One region of the Streptomyces sp. NPDC047515 genome, then DNA from elsewhere that is predicted to be linked to it. Evidence: riboswitches for the same ligand, from Rfam matches in the RefSeq annotation. Region 1 holds a riboswitch; each other region holds the start of a gene.
The links. A riboswitch is a leader RNA that binds a small molecule or an ion and turns the genes downstream of it on or off. The one in region 1 is predicted to bind thiamine pyrophosphate.

Region 1 (3,710 bases):
TTCACGAGCCCGGACGAGGGCCCGGCGGCAGGGCCACGCCCGACGTTCACCAGCCCGGACTTCGCCAGCCCCGACTTCGGCGGGCCCGAGCACGAACCGGACTGACCAGATCCGGTCGCATCGACACCCAGGGCTTCCAGTAACGCCCCTACCCGCGCGTGCTCCTGAGAATTCCGTCGGCTTCCGCACGAGCCCCGTAAGCCGGCTCTCCGACGCCACCGCGCCCCCGGTCCCGCTGCGCGCCCGGAGAACAGCGGACGGGTGGCGAAAGTCCGCGAAAGGGCCTTCGCCACCCTTGGCACCGTGCGACGGACTCAGTCCGCGATCGGCAGATAGACGCGGTTGCCTGCCGCCGCGAACTCCTTGGACTTCTCCGCCATGCCCGCGTCGATCTCCGCCTGCGAACCACCGTGTTCACGACGGATGTCCTGAGAGATCTTCATCGAACAGAACTTCGGGCCGCACATCGAGCAGAAGTGCGCCGTCTTCGCAGGCTCGGCCGGCAGCGTCTCGTCGTGGAACTCCCGTGCCGTGACGGGGTCGAGGGCCAGATTGAACTGGTCCTCCCAGCGGAATTCGAAGCGGGCGTCGGAGAGCGCGTCGTCCCAGTCCTGCGCCCCCGGATGCCCCTTGGCGAGGTCCGCCGCGTGAGCCGCGATCTTGTACGTGATGACGCCGGTTTTCACATCGTCCCGGTTGGGCAGGCCCAGGTGCTCCTTGGGCGTGACGTAACAGAGCATCGCCGTGCCCCACCAGGCGATCATCGCCGCGCCGATGCCCGAGGTGATGTGGTCGTACGCCGGAGCGACATCGGTGGTCAGCGGGCCGAGCGTGTAGAACGGCGCCTCCTCGCAGATCTCCTGCTGAAGGTCGATGTTCTCCTTGATCTTGTGCATCGGGACATGCCCCGGACCCTCGATCATGGTCTGTACGCCGAACCGCTTGGCGATCGTGTTCAGCTCGCCGAGCGTGCGCAGTTCGGCGAACTGGGCCTCGTCGTTGGCATCGGCGATCGATCCGGGGCGCAACCCGTCGCCCAGCGAGTACGTCACGTCGTACGTGGCGAGGATCTCGCAGAGCTCCTCGAAGTGCTCGTACAGGAACGACTCCTTGTGGTGCGCGAGGCACCACGCGGCCATGATCGAGCCGCCGCGGGAGACGATGCCGGTCTTTCGGCGGGCGGTCAGCGGTACGTACGGCAGGCGCACGCCGGCGTGGACCGTCATGTAGTCGACGCCCTGCTCGGCCTGCTCGATGACGGTGTCCTTGTAGATCTCCCAGGTCAGCTCCTCGGCCTTGCCGTCGACCTTTTCGAGGGCCTGGTAGAGGGGAACGGTGCCGATCGGCACGGGTGAGTTGCGCAGAACCCACTCACGGGTGGTGTGAATGTTGCGTCCGGTGGAAAGGTCCATGACCGTATCGGCGCCCCACCGCGTCGCCCATGTCATCTTCTCCACCTCCTCCTCGATGGAGGACGTCACCGCGGAGTTGCCGATGTTGGCATTGACCTTCACCAGGAACCGCTTGCCGATGATCATCGGTTCGATCTCGGGATGGTTGACGTTGGCCGGCAGCACGGCCCGGCCCGCGGCGATCTCCTCGCGCACCACCTCGGGTCCGACGTTCTCCCGGATCGCCACGTACTCCATCTCCGGAGTGATCTCGCCCCGGCGGGCGTACGCGAGCTGGGTGACCGGCTGCCCGTCCCGGCTGCGGCGGGGCAGCCGCGGCCGGCCGGGGAAGACCGCGTCGAGGTTGCGCAGCCCTTCCCCAAGCTCTCGGCTTCGCTCGAGCAGGGGAGACCCCATTCGCGGCGAGGTGTGCTTGAGCCCGTCGTCCTCGGGGCGGGCCGGGCGGCCCGGGTACTCCTCGGTGTCGCCGCGCGCGATGATCCAGTTCTCCCGCAGGGGCGCGAGGCCGCGACGGACATCGGTCGCGGTGGTGGGATCGGTGTACGGCCCCGACGTGTCGTACAGCGTCACGTCCTTGCCGTTGGTGAGGTGCACCTGACGGACCGGCACCCGGAGGTCCGGGCGTGAGCCCTGGACGTACCCCTTGTGCCAGCCGATGGACTTCCCGGCCTCGTCGCTCTGGTTCGAGGCAGGCGTGCGTGCGTCCGATGTGGTCATGAGACCTACTCCCTACGCCGGCATTACCCGGTAACAGGTTCGGCGGTCGGCGCAGCCCGTCCCGTACGGATGTACGGATATCAGCGCCCTCTCAGCCCGGTGCTCCGAGCTCCCGCGTGTGCAAAGGTCCCCCCACGCTAGCGCCCTGTCCGGCGAAATGAACAGAGGCCCTTCACTTCTTGCGATGATCGGCCGGTGACGTCCCCCCATCACGACCCCGCCCCGCAGGGCCATCAGCACGGCCATTCACACGGCCACGGCCCCGCCGCGCCCGTCTCCAAGCACCTGCGCAAGGTCATCGCCGCCGTACTGATCCCGTTCGCCGCCGCGGTCGTCGTCGGCCTGGTGGTGCTCTGGCCGGGGAGTGCGCCCCCGCACGAGCGGACCGGTGTCGGTTTCGACCAGCAGACCCAGCAGGCCAAGGTGGTGAAGATCGACAAGGTGGACTGCAAGGACGTGAACGCCGCTCAGATGCCCACCAGTGGCGACACGACGCCGCCGGGGAGCGAGACGGGGCTGTGCGAGAAAGCCACCGTGGAAGTGACGACCGGTCACGACCGGGGCCGGACCTTCGTCGAGATCGTCCAGCCCGACGCGCCGCGTCAGTTGCGCCGGGGACAGGGCGTGGTCGTGGCGTACGCCCCCGACGCTCCCCATGATTTGCAGTACTCGGTGACGGATGTGAACCGGAAGTTCCCGATGACGCTGCTGGCCGGGATCTTCGCCCTGGTGGTGGTCGCGGTGGGCAGGATGCGCGGCGTGATGGCACTGGTCGCGCTCGCCGTGTCGTTCGCCGTGCTGACGCTGTTCATCCTCCCGGCCATCCTCCAGGGCTCGAATCCACTGCTCGTCGCGGTGGTCGGGGCCAGTGCGATCATGCTGATCGCGCTCTACATGTGCCACGGCCTGACCGCCCGCACCTCGGTCGCCGTCATCGGCACCCTGATCTCCCTGCTCCTGATCGGACTGCTCGGATCGCTCTTCATCGGCTGGGCGAGCCTGACCGGCAACACCGATGACAGCACCGGCCTCATCCACGGCCTGTACCCGCACATCGACATGAGCGGTCTGCTGCTGGCCGGTGTCATCATCGGCTCGCTCGGGGTGCTCGACGATGTGACGGTCACACAGACATCCGCGGTCTGGGAACTGCACCAGGCGAACCCGACGATGGGTGCGCGGGGTCTCTACCGGGCAGGGATCAGGATCGGGCGCGACCACATCGCCTCGGTCGTCAATACGCTGGTGCTGGCCTACGCGGGCGCCGCGCTGCCGCTGCTGCTGTTGTTCTCGATCGCCCGAAGCAGCGTGGGGACGGTGGCCAACAGCGAACTGGTGGCGGAGGAGATCGTACGAACGCTGGTCGGCTCGATCGGACTGGTCGCCTCGGTGCCGGTGACGACCGTGCTCGCCGCGCTGGTCGTCTCCGCGGACCGCACGGGGCTCGGCACGGAAGCCGGAGCTCCCGCACCCGTACGGACCGGGAAGAGCCGCCGTCGCAGGGCGAAGTCTTGATCGCCCCCACACGGAGAGCGATTCACCCATTCGGCGGGTGTCGCGTTCGACCGGCGGGCCGGCCTG
Region 2 (3,710 bases), on a different contig from region 1:
TGGCTGCTGCTGGTGCTGTTCGTGGGTTCCGGCTGATTCGCGAGAGCCACCGTCCTGACCTGGGCATTTACGAGTGAGGGTCCGTCGTCCACAGGGCGGCGGGCCCTCATCGTTCTGTCTGCGACACTGGATGAACCATGCCTAAGCCCGGAGAACTCACTTTCGTCGCGCCCCGCGGAGCCAAGAAGCCGCCGCGGCACCTCGCCGACCTCACGCCCGCCGAGCGCAAGGAAGCGGTCGCCGCGATCGGCGAGAAGCCGTTCCGCGCGCAGCAGCTCTCGCAGCACTACTTCGCGCGGTACGCGCACGATCCGGCCGAGTGGACCAACATCCCGGCCGGTTCGCGGGACAAGCTCGCCGAGGCGATGTTCCCCGACCTGATGTCCGTGGTCCGCCACATCAGCTGTGACGACGACACCACCCGTAAGACGCTGTGGAAGCTGCACGACGGGACGCTCGTCGAGTCCGTCCTGATGCGCTACCCGGAGCGGGTGACGATGTGCATCTCGTCCCAGGCGGGATGCGGGATGAACTGCCCGTTCTGCGCGACGGGACAGGCCGGTCTCGACCGAAATCTGTCGACCGCCGAGATCGTCCACCAGATCGTGGACGGCATGCGGGCCCTGCGCGACGGGGAGGTCCCCGGAGGCCCGGCCCGGCTCTCCAACATCGTCTTCATGGGCATGGGCGAGCCGCTCGCCAATTACAACCGGGTGGTCGGCGCGATCCGTCGGCTGACCGACCCGGAGCCGGACGGCCTCGGGCTCTCGCAGCGCGGGATCACCGTCTCCACCGTGGGTCTGGTGCCCGCGATGCTGCGCTTCGCCGACGAGGGTTTCAAGTGCCGCCTCGCCGTTTCCCTGCACGCGCCGGACGACGAACTGCGCGACACGCTCGTCCCCGTGAACACGCGGTGGAAGGTGCGCGAGGTGCTGGACGCGGCGTGGGAGTACGCGGAGAAGTCCGGCCGCCGCGTTTCCATCGAGTACGCGCTGATCCGGGACATCAACGACCAGGCCTGGCGCGGTGACCTGCTCGGCAGGCTCCTCAAGGGCAAGCGGGTGCACGTCAATCTGATCCCGTTGAACCCGACGCCCGGTTCCAAGTGGACCGCCTCGCGGCCCGAGGACGAGAAGGCCTTCGTCGAGGCGATCGCGAGCCACGGGGTGCCGGTGACGGTGCGGGACACCCGCGGCCAGGAGATCGACGGAGCCTGCGGACAGCTGGCGGCGGCCGAGCGCTGAGGCCGGGACGGCCCGTGTAACCTGGGCCTGAAATCAACTTCATATTCCGACAGGGGAGCGCCACAGCGCTGAGAGTGCGGCACCGAGGACAGGTCGGCCGCAGACCCTCTGAACCTCGCCCGGGTCATTCCGGGTAGGAAGTTCGGTCATCAACTCATGCTGTTGCGCCCTGCCCGCATTGCGCGGGCGGGGCCGCGTCTCTTCCTGGCCAAAACCCAGGAGGAATCCACCATGCGCACCACGCGCAGAACCAAGCAGTTCGCGGCGACCGCTGCCGCCGCCGCGCTCGGCGTCACGGCACTGGCCGGATGCGGGAGTTCCGACAAGTCGGCCTCCGGTTCCGGGGGCACGAAGGGCTCCGGCTCGAAGACCGTGACGCTCGTCAGCCATGACTCCTTCAACGCCTCTCCGGACGTGCTCAAGGAGTTCACCGAGAAGACCGGCTACACCGTCAAGGTGCTCAAGAGCGGCGACGCGGGTGTCGCGCTCAACCAGGAGATCCTGACCAAGGGTTCCCCGCGCGGCGACGTGTTCTTCGGCGTCGACAACACCCTGCTCTCCCGTGCCCTGGACAGCGGGCTCTTCACGCCGTACGAGGCGAAGGGCATCGACCAGGTGGCGGCCGACACCCGGCTGGACGCCGCCAAGCACCGGGTCACCCCGATCGACACCGGCGACATCTGCGTCAACTACGACAAGAAGTACTTCGCCGACAAGAAGCTGGCGCCGCCGCGGTCCTTCGACGACCTGGCGAAGCCCGCGTACAAGAACCTCCTCGTCACCGAGAACGCCGCGACCTCCTCGCCCGGCCTCGGCTTCCTCCTCGGCACCGTCGCCACCTACGGCGACAAGGGCTACCAGGACTACTGGAAGAAGCTGAAGAGCAACGGCGTCAAGGTCGTCGACAGCTGGGAGCAGGCCTACAACGAGGAGTTCTCCGGCTCCGCGGGCGGCCGGAAGGCCAAGGCCGACCGGCCGCTGGTCGTCTCGTACGCCTCCAGCCCGCCCGTCGAGGTGCTCTACGCGAAGCCGCAGCCGGCCGAGGCCCCCACCGGCGTCGCCACCGGGACCTGCTTCCGCCAGATCGAGTTCGCCGGCCTGCTGGACGGTGCGAAGAACGAGGCGGGCGGCAAGGCCCTGCTGGACTTCCTGATCAGCAAGAGGTTCCAGGAGGACATGCCGCTCAACATGTTCGTGAACCCGGTCGTCAAGAGCGCGAAACTGCCGGAGCTCTTCATGAAGTTCGGCGCGACGGTCGACAGGCCGACGACGGTCGCCCCCGATCGGATCTCCAAGAACCGTGAGCAGTGGGTCCAGTCGTGGTCCTCGCTCGTAGTGAAGTAGCGAAGACTCCCGTACGCGGATCGGACGCGGGCGGGAAGGATGCGCCCGAGGAGGACGTGCGGCGGCCGCGAGGCGAGGAGCCGCGCGGCTCCTCGGGGCGCGTGGACTCGGTGCGCGCGAAGGCGTGGCGCGGGAGCGCGGTACGGCTCGGCCTGATGGCCGTGCCCGTCGCGTTCTTCGCGCTGTTCTTCGCCTACCCCGTCACCGCCATCGTCGGCCGCGGGCTGAAGGCGGACGGGGTCTGGCAGTTCGGCCGGATCGGCGAGGTGCTGACCCGGCCGGACATCCGTGACGTCCTCTGGTTCACCACCTGGCAGGCGCTCGCCTCGACCGCGCTGACCCTGCTGATCGCGCTGCCCGGCGCCTACGTCTTCGCCCGTTTCGACTTCCCCGGCAAACAGCTGCTGCGGGCGGTCGTCACCGTTCCGTTCGTCCTGCCCACCGTCGTCGTGGGGACGGCCTTCCTGGCGCTGCTCGGACGCGGTGGGTTCCTCGACCAGCTCTGGGGCGTACGGCTCGACACCACCGTCTGGGCGATTCTGCTCGCCCATGTCTTCTTCAACTACGCGGTGGTCGTACGGACCGTGGGCGGATTGTGGTCACAGCTCGACCCGCGACAGGAGGAGGCCGCCCGGGTGCTGGGCGCCGGACGGTTTGCCGCCTGGCGGCGGGTCACCCTGCCTGCCCTGGCACCCGCCGTGGCCGCCGCCGCGCTGATGGTCTTCCTCTTCACCTTCACCTCCTTCGGGGTCGTGCAGATCCTCGGCGGGCCGGGGTACGCCACGCTGGAGGTGGAGATCTACCGGCAGACCGCCCAGTTGCTCGCCCTGCCGACGGCCGCCGTACTGACGCTGGTGCAGTTCGCCGCCGTCGGCGCGATCCTCGCCGTGCACGCGTGGACGGTACGGCGCAGGGAGACCGCGCTGAGGCTGGTCGACCCGGCACAGACCGCCCGCAGGCCGAGCGGTGCCGGGCAGTGGGCGCTCCTCGGCGGGGTGCTGCTGACCGTGCTGCTGCTGGTACTGCTGCCGCTCGGGGTACTGGTGGAACGCTCGCTGGACACTCCGGGGGGTCGTGGCCTGGACTACTACCGTGCCCTGCGGTCCGCGGACGCGGGCGGCG
Region 3 (3,710 bases), on a different contig from region 1:
TACGTCCGCGGCGCCGGACCGTCCTCGGCCATTGCCGCGATGATATTGGCGGCGGCGGTGCGCGGGCCCTGGAGGGCGTTGTCCCAGTGGTGGACGAGAAGGCGTTCGCCATATCGGGCGGAGGGGAACGAGGCGCAGTCGCCGACCGCGTACACATCGGGCAGCGAGGTGCGCAGCGCGTCGTCGGCGGTCACCGATCCGTCGGGGCCGAGCGCGATGCCGGAGCCGGAGAGCCAGCCGGTGGCGGGCCGTGCGCCGATGCCGACGACGACCGCTCCGGCCGGAATCGCGCGGCCGTCCGCGAGGATCACGCGGCCGGGTTCGATGCGCTCGACCCTGGCCCCGGTGAGGAGTTCGGCGCCGCTCTCGGCGTACCAGGCCGCCACCGGGGCGGCGACCTCGGCGGGCATCGCGCCGGCGAGCGGCCGGTCGGCGGCCTCGACGACGGTGACCGCGCAGCCCGCAGCGCGGGCCGCGGTGGCGAACTCCGCGCCGATCCAGCCCGCGCCGACGACCACGACGCCGTGCCGCTCGTCGAGGACGGGCCGCAGTCGTGCCGCGTCGTCGAGGGTGCGCAGCAGATGGACCCCGGGAACACCTTCGGCACCGGGCAGGACGATCGGTTCGGCGCCGGTCGCGACCACCAGGACGTCGTAGGGAACGGGCCCTGACGGCGTGTCCAGCTCGTGCGCCCCGGGCCGTACACCGGTGACTTCGCGCCCCAGCCACAGATCGATGTCCAGTGCCTCGAAGTCGACGTCGAAGGCGGAGCCCTCGGCCGTGCCCAGCAGTACCGCCTTGGACAACGGGGGCCGGTCGTAGGGCTGGTGCGGTTCGGCACCGATCAGGGTGACGGGACCGGTGAAGCCCTGCTCCCGCAGGGCCACCGCCGTCTGCACTCCGGCCATGCCCGCGCCGACGATGACGACACATCGCCCCGTCCGCCGGTCCGGCCGCTCCGACTGCTGCTGTTCGCTCACCCGTACACCTTAAGCATCTGACGCACCGTCAGGAAGGGGGAGCTCCTCCACCGTGCTCGTACCGCTGCCGTCCTGCGACTCCCATTCCCACCGCTCGTCCAGCCGGACCCTGCCGTCCGCGAGGTCGACCACGGTGGAGACACAGTGGCCGGAAGATGTCGTTCCGTCCTGCTTCAGCTGGACATACCGGAAGTCGAGGGTGTCGCCGGTCCGGGTGCCGACGAGATGGCCGCGGACCACGTCGCCGCCCGCGTACTCGGCCCAGATCCGGCCGTTCTCCTCGTGGTACGTGAAGCGCGTGCGGGTGCCGACCTGGCCCGGGGCCTGGTCGGCGACCGGCGAGAGGACGAGTCCGTCGAGCGAACGGGCCACGGTGGCTGCTCCCTTACTGGGTCCGGCGGGCGGGGTTTAGGGTGACCAACGTAAAACACTCGCGGGAGCCCGGACGCACCGGGCTGAGAGGGAGGCTGGGGCGGCCTCCGACCGTACGAACCTGATCCGGGTCATGCCGGCGAAGGGAGGGGCTGGACGCCCATGCGTTCTTCTCGGAACGGAATCGGATCCGACGTCCTCGTCATCGGGGGCGGGATCATCGGTCTGGTGACCGCCTGGCGGGCCGCGCAGCGCGGACTGCGCACCGCGGTCGTCGACCCCGAGCCGGGCGGCGGGGCCGCCCGGGTGGCGGCCGGCATGCTGGCCGCCGTCACCGAACTCCACTACGGCGAACAGATGCTGCTGGGCCTCAATGTCGCCTCGGCCGCCCGCTATCCGGACTTCGCGGCCGAACTGGAGGCGGCGAGCGGGCGGGAGACCGGCTTCCGCGCCTGCGGCACGCTGGCCGTCGCGCTGGACTCCGACGACCGCGCCCATCTGCGGGAACTGCACGCCCTGCAGCAGCGTTCCGGCCTGGAGTCGGAGTGGCTCACCGGCCGCGAATGCCGCCGGCTGGAGCCGATGCTCGCGCCGGGCGTCCGCGGCGGTCTGCGGGTCGACGGCGACCACCAGATCGATCCCCGCCGACTGGCCGCCGCGCTGCTGGCCGCCTGCGAGCGGGCCGGGGTGGTCTTCCACCGCGCATGGGTGGAGCGCCTGACGGTGGTACACGACCGGGCCGCCGGAACCGTCCTCGCCGGGGGCACGGAACTCACCGCCGACCAGGTCGTGCTCGCCGGGGGCAGTCTGAGCGGCCGGCTCCCGGGACTGCCGGACGAGGTCGTGCCGCCGGTCCGTCCGGTGAAGGGACAGGTGCTGCGGCTGACGGTGCCCGCGGCGTACGCGCCCTTCCTCACCCGGACGGTCCGGGCCGTGGTCCGGGGCAGTCACGTCTATCTCGTACCGCGCGAGAACGGCGAACTGGTCGTCGGCGCCACCAGCGAGGAGATGGGCTGGGACACCACCGTCACCGCGGGCGGTGTCTACGAATTGCTGCGGGACGCCCACGAACTGGTGCCCGGCATCACCGAACTGCCGCTCACCGAGACCCTGGCCGGTCTGCGCCCCGCCTCCCCCGACAACGCCCCGCTGCTCGGCCCCACTGCCCTGCCCGGCCTCCATCTCGCCACCGGCCACCACCGCAACGGGGTGCTGCTCACCCCCGTCACCGGTGATGTCATGGCGGAGCTCCTCACCCGTGGCGAGGTGCCCGAGGTGGCCCGCCCCTTCACCCCGTTCCGTTTCTCGCCCGCCGCCCCCGTACGTCAGGAGCAGCCCGCATGACCGAGCCCGCGCCCCTCTCCCTGCCGGCTTCCGCCCCCGAGCACGCCCCCCTGTCCGTGTCCGTGAACGGCGAGGTCCGCCTGCTCGCCGCGGGCACCACCCTGGACGCCCTCGTCGCCACCCTGACCGCCGCGCACTCCGGCGTCGCGGCCGCCGTCAACGAGACCGTCGTCCCGCGCGGCCAGTGGTCCACCGCCGTGCTCGGTGACGGTGACCGCGTCGAGGTCCTGACCGCGGTCCAGGGAGGCTGACCGTGTCCCACGACCTCTTCACCCTCGGCGACACCGCCTTCGGCTCCCGGCTGATCATGGGGACCGGCGGGGCACCCAGCCTCGACGTGCTCGAACGCTCGCTGACCGCCTCCGGCACCGAACTGACCACCGTCGCGATGCGCCGCCTCGACCCGACCGTGCAGGGCTCGGTGCTCTCCGTGCTCCGGCGGCTCTCCATCCGCGTGCTGCCGAACACGGCGGGCTGCTTCACCGCGGGCGAGGCCGTGCTGACCGCCCGGCTGGCCCGCGAGGCGCTCGGCACCGACTGGATCAAGCTGGAGGTGGTGGCCGACGAGCGGACCCTGCTGCCCGACCCGATCGAGCTGCTGGACGCCGCGGAGACCCTGGTGGACGACGGCTTCACCGTGCTGCCCTACACCAACGACGATCCGGTGCTGGCCCGCAGGCTCCAGGACGTGGGGTGCGCGGCGATCATGCCGCTCGGCTCCCCCATCGGCTCCGGCCTCGGCATCCGCAACCCGCACAACTTCCAGCTGATCGTCGAGCAGGCCCGGGTGCCGGTGATCCTCGACGCGGGCGCCGGAACGGCGTCGGACGCGGCGCTCGCGATGGAGCTGGGGTGCGCGGCGGTGATGCTGGCGTCCGCGGTGACCCGGGCCCAGGAGCCCGAGCTGATGGCCGCGGCGATGCGGCACGCGGTGGCGGGCGGGAGGCTGGCGTACCGCGCGGGCCGGATCCCGCGCCGGCACTTCGCCGAGGCTTCGTCCCCGGTGGACGGGCG

Region 2: linked by a shared signal. The riboswitch ahead of ABZ826_RS25335 (thiamine ABC transporter substrate-binding protein) and the one ahead of thiC (phosphomethylpyrimidine synthase ThiC) in region 1 are both predicted to bind thiamine pyrophosphate.
Region 3: linked by a shared signal. The riboswitch ahead of thiO (glycine oxidase ThiO) and the one ahead of thiC (phosphomethylpyrimidine synthase ThiC) in region 1 are both predicted to bind thiamine pyrophosphate.

What each region holds. Positions count from the first base shown of each region.
Region 1 covers NZ_JBEYTM010000022.1:52,870-56,579, forward strand. The annotation lists gene ABZ826_RS19735 (hypothetical protein) at 1-105, shown strand, start outside; gene thiC (phosphomethylpyrimidine synthase ThiC) at 315-2,129, opposite strand; TPP riboswitch at 2,122-2,255, opposite strand; gene ABZ826_RS19745 (YibE/F family protein) at 2,325-3,644, shown strand.
Region 2 covers NZ_JBEYTM010000034.1:43,869-47,578, reverse strand. The annotation lists gene ABZ826_RS25345 (phosphatidate cytidylyltransferase) at 1-36, shown strand, start outside; gene rlmN (23S rRNA (adenine(2503)-C(2))-methyltransferase RlmN) at 138-1,244, shown strand; TPP riboswitch at 1,286-1,402, shown strand; gene ABZ826_RS25335 (thiamine ABC transporter substrate-binding protein) at 1,476-2,588, shown strand; gene ABZ826_RS25330 (iron ABC transporter permease) at 2,744-3,710, shown strand, end outside.
Region 3 covers NZ_JBEYTM010000004.1:210,477-214,186, forward strand. The annotation lists gene ABZ826_RS05120 (FAD-dependent oxidoreductase) at 1-980, opposite strand, end outside; gene ABZ826_RS05125 (hypothetical protein) at 990-1,352, opposite strand; TPP riboswitch at 1,404-1,517, shown strand; gene thiO (glycine oxidase ThiO) at 1,515-2,696, shown strand; gene thiS (sulfur carrier protein ThiS) at 2,693-2,947, shown strand; gene ABZ826_RS05140 (thiazole synthase) at 3,004-3,710, shown strand, end outside.